One region of the Shouchella sp. JSM 1781072 genome, then DNA from elsewhere that is predicted to be linked to it. Evidence: predicted binding sites of a transcription regulator. Region 1 holds the regulator's gene; the other holds the start of a gene.
What was found. The regulator LexA, encoded in region 1, represses DNA repair genes until DNA is damaged. The targets are predictions, from matches to a motif close to CGAACATATGTTCG.

Region 1 (4,441 bases):
TGCAGATTTGGCTGATTTATTTGGTGAACCGAAGCCAATTACTGTCTTCACTTCAATTAATGTCGGGCGATCAGATGTTTTTGCTTCCGTAATCGCTTTATTAATTTCAGCTAGATTCGTGCCATCTTCAACAAAAATAACGTTCCAGCCATAAGCTTTAAAACGATCTTCAACACTTTCTGAAAACGACTCATGTAAATCTCCATCTAACGAGATATCATTTGAATCATAAAGAACAACAAGACGATTTAATTTTAAATGACCCGCAAGTGACGCTGCTTCTGCAGACACACCTTCCATTAAATCACCGTCTCCACAAATCGCATACGTGAAATGATCAACAATTTCATGGTCATCTGTATTGTATGTCGCAGCTAAGTGACGCTCCGCCATTGCCATCCCTACTGCCATTGCAACACCTTGCCCAAGTGGACCTGTTGTTGCTTCAACGCCTGCCGTATGACCATATTCTGGGTGTCCTGGCGTACGACTTCCTAACTGACGAAATGATTTCAAATCATCCAACGTCACATCATAACCTGTCAAATGAAGAAGGCTATATAAAAGCATGGAACCATGTCCTGCTGATAAGACAAAACGATCTCGGTTTGTCCACTCAGGGTTTGCTGGGTTATGATTCATGTGATTTGCCCATAAATCCAACGCCATTGGCGCTGCGCCCATTGGCATCCCAGGGTGACCTGAATTGGCTTTTTCAATACTATCAATTGAAAGTGTTCGAATGGTATTTACCGCTAATTCTTCAATATTGTTTTTCATTTGTTACACCCTTTCATTCTTCGTACGTTTCCATCATAAACAAAATAAAAAAAATGTACAAGCCTGACGGGAGCTTGTACATTTAGTGTGGTGGATTTTGTTTTTGTGCTTTACTATCTTTTAGCTTTTGCGGTGTCACATCCGTACCCTCTTCATCAACAACTTTAACGGAATGTAGTTGATTTTTAAATGTGGAGCGGAACGTATTTAAATATTCTTTTCGAAGCGCTTGCTGTTCGTCTTTTTGCTGCTTCGTTAATCCTGATGTCTTCGCTAGTTGAGACAGTTCATTGATTCGGTCTAATTTTGATTTTGATAACAACGTCAATCACCTATCCTTCGGTTGTCATCATAGCATCTTCATTTCATTAGATCAACTCATCTGATTTTGTTTGCTCGTATTGCTGAAAACGCCGATGTACCGTTGCTTTTGAACAATGATAACCTAACCCATTTAACGTTATCGCAATGTCATGAAACGTTAGCTTTTTCTCTCGCAATCTAACAATTTCTTCAATTGGGAGGTCTTTTTTACTGCGTCCCCCACTACCTGTATCTTTTAAGTTGCGCTCCGGATGATACCCTTTTTCAATCGCTTTTCTCATCCCGCGTTTGATTTTCAAGTTATGTAATTTTCGCTGGTACTCTTCCACGATGGCTACGATTTCAAAAACCATCTCGTCTGCTTCTGATAAATGTAATGCACCATCGTTGTGACATGTATAAATCGTAATGCCATACTTTTGAAGTTGATATAGAATAGCAGTCCTCGCTCTTCCCCTACCAATTCTCGTCTCGTCTGTTACAAGCAAATGCGTAAACGTTTGTTTTTTTGCTTGATCTAAAAGAAATAGAAGATTATCGCGATCCAAGTCATATCCACTAGCAACCTCAGAAAGACAATCGCTCACTTCTATTCCATGTTGATGAGCCATTTTCACTAATTCATCTTCTTGACGAGCTAAAGACGTTTGTTGACTTTCTTTATCCGTACTAACTCGACAATATAAAATGGCTTTATTTCGTTTCATACTGTACCTCCCACTGCAATGTTTCAGCGACTAACGATCATTTAAAAGGATTACGTGACTGTCCGTATTGCTGTTTCGATCCTCTACTTGCTCGTTCTCATCACCATCAAAGGATAACAAACTACTAAACATAAATAAAACAGTAATAATACCAGCAATAATAATTCCTTTTTCTTGATTCTTCTTCATTATCGATCACCCGTTCGTAAGAATATTTGTTCTTACTCTAAGATACTTCGAACTTTTGTTCGTGTCAAGCATTTTTAGAACTTATGTTTGCGTTCGTATGTTCGATGTGCTAAAGTAAAGATAACGAATACATAGATAAAGCAGGTGAAGAGGAGTGTCTAAATTATCTACTAGACAAGAAGAAATTTTATTATTTATTAAAGATGAAGTAAAAAAGAAAGGCTATCCGCCTTCCGTACGTGAAATTGGGGAAGCAGTAGGTTTAGCATCAAGCTCAACCGTACATGGTCATCTTGCTCGTCTTGAAAAGAAAGGATACATTCGTCGTGATCCTACGAAACCTCGAGCAATTGAAGTGCTTTCGCTTGAAGAAGCACTGGACGAGCCTTCCATTATTCGTGAACGTGCACGCTATATTCCTGTAATTGGTAAGGTTACAGCAGGTAGTCCAATTACAGCGATTGAAAATATCGATGACTACCTCCCCCTTCCAGATCATATGTCTGGTCATGAACAAGTGTATGCCTTAGTTATTCAAGGTGAAAGTATGATCGAAGCGGGTATTTTCGATGGGGACCAAGTCATTGTGAAGCAACAGCAAAGTGCTGATAATGGTGATATTATTGTTGCGATGACTGATGAAAATGAAGCCACCGTCAAACGTTTTTTCCGAGAAAAGAACTACATTCGCCTTCAGCCTGAAAATTCAACAATGAAGCCGATTATACTAGACAATTGTACGATTTTAGGAAAAGTCATTGGTGTTTTCCGAACGATCCATTAAACATAAAGAAAGAGCACCGGAAAACCCAGTGCTCTTTTTTTACGCCTTTATTGATGATGGGCTTGACTGTCAGCCTCATTCTCTTCTTTTTTACTTTCACTATTTAACATGATTTTTAAAACAATCGCGGTCAGAAGAAACAAGACGCCGGCACTAATAAATACATACGGAATACCAAAACTCGCTGCAATTAAACCGCCTGAGACCGGTCCTAATACGTTTCCTAAAAAACGAAAGCTTTGATTATAACCGAGCACTTCCCCTTGCATCGATACTGGACACGCTTGGCGAATAAACGCTGTCGTGCAAGGAATTAATCCTCCTACCGCTAAACCAAAGACGAAGCGTAACACAATTAATTGCCAGAGTGAATCAACGAATGCTTGCGGAATGAAAAACACACCAGACAAAATAAGTAAAATGAGCATTACCTTTTCATGGCCCATTCGATCACCTAGCTGTCCCCATTTTCGAGTTGACAATAAGTTCCCTAAACCGGTTATTGAAAACGCTAAACCGGCTAAAAATGCCATATTTTCAACTGGCCCGACTAAATCATTAACGAATAGAGCTAAAAGTGGCTGGACGCTAAACAATGCCATTTGAATAATGAGCGCTACAACCATTACCATGATTAGCATAGGGGAACGAACAATAAATGCCAGTACCTCTTTTGCTGCATATTTCCGCTTTTTCTCACCTTTTTCTTCATAAATCACTTCTTTTACCCCAAAAACAACAAGTAGTGATGCGAGGGTTAAGATTGACGCGGTCAATACAAACGTTAATTCCATTCCAACAGTATCTGCGATCAGACCTCCAAACAAAGGTCCTAGTAAACCTCCAGAAACAGTACCTGTCTGTAAAGTTCCGAGCGTTTCTCCTGCTGTACGCTTACTACTTTGTGCTGCAATTAGAGCCATTGATGCAGGGATAAACCCTGTCGCAAGCCCCATGAAAGCACGCAGAACAAACAATGCCTCAACAGATTGAACATACCCCATAAGAAATACCGAGATGGCAATCCCAAAACCAGTTCCAATGAGTACTTTTTTTCGTCCGTAACGATCTCCAATTCGTCCCCAAATTGGCGCAACGAGAAAAGCAACTAAGAAAGAAATACCGAAAACAAAGCCAGACCATCTTTGAACATCTTCACCTGAATATTGTCCGAACGATTCAATGTAAAGAGATAAAAATGGAATGACCATTGTCATACTTGCACCAACAAACAAGTTGGCAAACCACATAATCATTAAATTACGCTTTTCCGCTTTTATACTGATCACCTTCGTTGTCTAAAGATCTTCCTTGTTTATTTCGCAACTCTAAATATATGCGAAAAAAAAACAGCCGTCAAACGCTCTCTCCTAGCTAAATCTGTAAGAAAAGAGTCTAAACAGCCCGTTTTCTTTCATTTCATTCTCTTTTCACACATCCGAAAAAATTTCATAGGATGACTATAACCCATACATAGGAGGCGAATGGAATGGATCTTTCAGATGAAATGGTATTGCTTATCACCATTCTTGTCCTGTTTTTGTTACTTGTCATTGTAGGAATTATTTTATTTTATCTTTAACCGCTTCAAAAAAGCGAAAGTGTTTGGTAGCGTATTTCAACTAAATTCGTTACACTCACTCCAAGCAAACGAACT
Region 2 (4,441 bases), on a different contig from region 1:
AACGGGGATAGTATCGGGATTTTGACGTTTTCTCTTACAATTGTAATATTACATTTTGATTACATTGATAGATTAGAAGCGAAATATCGTGTAAAATTTAGTCAATCTTGTCGAAGAAGATAATGTAGTATTTTAACTTACACATTCATGTCATAACAAACTAGATCAATCTTAAAATTTTGAGGAGGCATTCTCTTGAGTAAATCAACTTTAAACAAATTTTTATTCTCTTCAGCCGTTGTTGCTGGAGTTGTAGCAGTTGCTCCACAGGAATCAGAAGCGGCAGTCGGTGATCAGGTATTAAAACAAGGTATGTCTCATCAAGATGTAACAGAACTGCAAAACATACTTAAAGATAAAGGATTTTTTACATATCATACGGCAACAGGTTATTTTGGTACATATACGCGTGATGCGGTATTGGATTATCAAAAAGAAAATAACCTTCGAGTGGACGGCATTGCGGGGCCTGAGACATTCGGTGCGCTATTAGATAAAAAATCTTCAAACACAGAAACAAAGAAAGAAACAACGACACAACAATCAAATTTATTACGAATTGGTAGTAGAGGAGAGAATGTAACAAATCTTCAAGACGAGTTGCGCTCTTTAGGTTTCTTTAACCAATCTTCTACTGGCTACTATGGTTCAATTACGCGTGATGCAGTCATTGCGTTCCAAAAAGAACAAGGGTTACGTTTAATCGATGGGATTGTTGGTCCAGAGACACGTGGGGCGTTAAATAACGTAGATGCTCAACCTGCAGCGTCAGAAACGACTACAACAGAGTCGAAGCCTGCAGAAACAAAGCCTGAAGAAACAACGACGGAAACAGAAACGACAACAGAAGAAACTTCAGAGCCTACAGAGCAAGCTTCAGAATCAACGTCATCTTCTATGCGTGTAGGTACACGTGGGGAAAATGTAACGGAATTACAACAACAATTACGTACACTTGGCTATTTTAATCAAGAGCCAACTGGGTACTATGGTGAGATTACAAAAAATGCAGTTATGGAATTCCAACGCACAAACGGTATTTCTGTTGACGGTATCGTAGGATCAGGTACACAAAGTACACTTAACGGTAGTCCAGCACCTGCAAGCACGGACAGCTCGTCTTCAAGCGAAAGCACAAGCTCAAACAACAGCTCGTCTTCAAGCGAGAGCACAAGCTCAAATAACAGCTCGTCTTCAAGCGAGAGCACAAGCTCAAACAATAGCTCGTCTTCAAGCGAGAGCACAAGCTCAAACAATAGCTCATCTTCAAACAATGAGTCTACAGCTTCTGAGAGCTCAAATGCAGCCGCTCCAGCGCCAAGCACAAATAATAATGCAGCGCCAGCAACAAATACGAACACAAGCAATACATCTACTGCTAGCTCAAGCAATGTTGTTTCAGGATTGATCTCTTCAGCTCAATCAGTAATTGGTGTACCTTATCTATGGGGAGGAACAACAACTGCAGGTTTTGATTGTAGCGGAATGATTCAATACATCTTCCGTCAAAATGGAATTGAAGTACCTCGTACAGCAGCAGCTCAGTGGAATGCTGGAACTTCAGTAAGTTCTCCAAGCGTTGGCGATATTGTGTTCTTTGAGACATATGCAGCTGGTCCGACGCACAACGGTATTTATATTGGCGATAACAAGTTCATTCACACTGGTTCTTCACGTGGTGTTGAAGTGTCTGATCTTAACAATGTATACTGGGGTCCAAGATATCTAGGTGCAAAACGCTTGCATTAAGAGTAGAACTAATAACAAGGCGTGGTATGGATATATGTATCTATACCACGCTTTTTCTTGTTTAAACCAATTTATTGGTTATCAATTTATATATTTTGGGAAAATGCGTGACAAAGGACAAGTCTCACTTATGAAAAAGGAGGCTTGTCTTTTTTTTTGGAAATATTCGGCGGCGATACCAAAAATAAACGAACACATATGCGCATATTAGCTAGTTTAGGAACGTATATTCGGGTATACTATACGAGAGGAGGTAGACAAATGACGAAAGAACAAGCGATTTTATTAATCGATATGGAGTCTTTTTATGCTTCAGTTGAACATGTGGAAAATCCACAGTATGCTGGGAGGCCTCTTGTCGTATCAGGAGACCCGAATCGACGAAGCGGTGTTATTTTAGCGGCATGCCCTCTTGCTAAAGCGAAAGGCATTCAAAATGCAGAACGATTGTATGAGGCCCAGCAAAAATGTGCGGACGTCGTCGTTGTCAAACCTCGAATGCAGAAATACGTAGATGTATCGATTCGAATTTCTAAACTGATCGGTGAATATACAGACTTAGTAGAACCTTATTCAATTGATGAACAATTTATGGACGTGACCGGCAGTCAGCGTTTATTTGGTAGTCCTCAAAAGATTGCCCACACCATTCAAGAACGGATCAAACATGAAATGGGTTTACGAGCGCGAATAGGCATTGGAGAAAATAAAGTCCTTGCTAAACTGGCTTGTGACTTATTTGCGAAAAAGAATAAAAACGGTGTTCATACATTAGCGAAAGATATGATTGAGTTGGAAATGTGGCCGCTTCCTATCGGTGATTTATTTGGAGTCGGGAAAAAGATGGAGCTCCACTTTAAAAGCATGGGCATTCGCACCATTGGTCAGCTCGCGCAAACAGAAGGTGCGCGTATTAAAGAAAAGTTTGGCTTGCATGGTCAGGTTGTATGGATGTCGGCAAATGGTGTTGATTACTCACCGGTAACTCGTGCGGCTCACGCGGGAAGAAAGGGATTTGGAAACGGGATGACCTTACCTCGTGACTATGTAAAAAAAGCAGATTTGCATGTTGTGCTACTGGAATTATGTGAAGAGGTGTGTTCACGAGCTCGTCACGCTGGAAAGATGGGGGCGACGATTAGTTTAGGGTTAAATGGAGCGACCCACGTTGAGAAGCGAAGCATCCATCGGCAGCTAACGTTGCCAATTGAAACGAATATTACAATGGAAGTGTTTAACGGTGTCAATAAGCTTTTAGAGCGATACTGGGACGGTTTTCCAGTTCGGCGTGTAAGCGTAGGGATCACCAATCTTCAAAGCGATCAAAATTGGCAAATGAGTTTGCTTGATGACAATCAAAATCGCGATCGACTTTCTCAAATCGGTTACGTGATGGATCAAATTCGTGATCGATATGGAAAAGTCTCCATTCAGCGCGCATCTTCGTTAACGCAAGCATCTCAATTTCTTGATCGAAGCAAAAAAATCGGAGGTCATTACAAATAAAAAAGAAGCCTGGTTATTTAACAGGCTCCTCCTCGTTATCGGTTACATCTAATAAAGAAGTCATGAGCTTCGTAAAAGCAAGGTCATCAAGAGAGGGCTCGGTTGTTCGAATTGATGCTTCAAAGATTCGATCATCTTCTCGTTCTTTGATTAGCGTAGCGCTCTGAAATGTATCCGTTTCATTGGTTTCTTCTACAAACACATAGTCGAAAACATCGAGCATCGGATATTCTTCTGTTCGTAATTCTTCATTTGATGAGCGTAAAGCATTCACATGCAGATCAAGAGGAATGTCAGGGTGCGTTAACCCGACGATGAGTGTAATTGCACTGAATTCATCATCCTCTCGGTTTGTAAAACTATACGAATTCTCACCTAAAGCGCGTTTCTCGTAGCCTTGTGGAAGAGAAATCGTAATGGAATCAAAAAGAGTGTGCGACTCAACCAAAAAGCTGTGCTCTTCTTCTTTAAAATGAATAGACATGACAGATGAATGTTCATCAACAGTTTCTTCCTGTACATCGTGAGCGGATCGATCCTGTAGTTTATCAAGAAGAGGCATAGAGGCAACACGTTCATCAACAACAAGGTCTTCATCTACATCATTAGCTGAAGACACAATTGCGTGAAAAAGGCTTACAACAGCACGATAAGAATCTGGATCTGTGGCTGCAAATTCTGGTGTATTTAAAGTTGCGCGATACATCTCGTCCGTTTCTTCATCAAAAAGACCGAGTCGATGGATCGTTTCATTATCTGTTTCGATTGAATAATAGTAGTCAAATGGCAGCTCCGGAAAAAGTTCTAAGTCGATGTCATTTGGCTCGTTTTCATTTGAGCGCAAAGATAAAGATGTATAATCCCGCTGTTTAGCTAAATCAATATCGGAAGGAAGAGGTTCAGTCCCCACCGTAACCTGTAAGTCATAGGGCAAAGTAGAAGTACCAGTAAACGTTATTGCTTGATCACTGGTGGATATGTCCATGTCATGGGGTACGGTATACATAGCATCAAACGGGGCTTGTATGACTTCAGCAGAAAGTATTTTGGTATCGTTTCCTACAGAGAAAGATAATTCACTTTCGTCATTCTCCTCGTTTGTTTGACGGTGTTGCTCTTCTTCGCTTTCGTCGTTCTCGTCGTTTTGGCTAATTGATTGGTTATCGGGATCATTGGGATTACTAGG

Region 2: the regulator LexA is predicted to act here: its motif matches at 1,969-1,982, upstream of ACE1TH_RS16650 (DNA polymerase IV).

What each region holds. Positions count from the first base shown of each region.
Region 1 covers NZ_JBHFQE010000001.1:903,510-907,950, reverse strand. The annotation lists gene tkt (transketolase) at 1-780, opposite strand, end outside; gene ACE1TH_RS04810 (DUF896 domain-containing protein) at 863-1,102, opposite strand; gene ACE1TH_RS04805 (YneB family resolvase-like protein) at 1,149-1,811, opposite strand; gene ACE1TH_RS04800 (hypothetical protein) at 1,842-2,000, opposite strand; gene lexA (transcriptional repressor LexA) at 2,155-2,784, shown strand; gene ACE1TH_RS04790 (MFS transporter) at 2,832-4,040, opposite strand; gene dinB (DNA polymerase IV) at 4,372-4,441, opposite strand, start outside.
Region 2 covers NZ_JBHFQE010000003.1:528,095-532,535, reverse strand. The annotation lists gene ACE1TH_RS16655 (C40 family peptidase) at 196-1,749, shown strand; gene ACE1TH_RS16650 (DNA polymerase IV) at 2,011-3,255, shown strand; gene ACE1TH_RS16645 (hypothetical protein) at 3,269-4,441, opposite strand, start outside.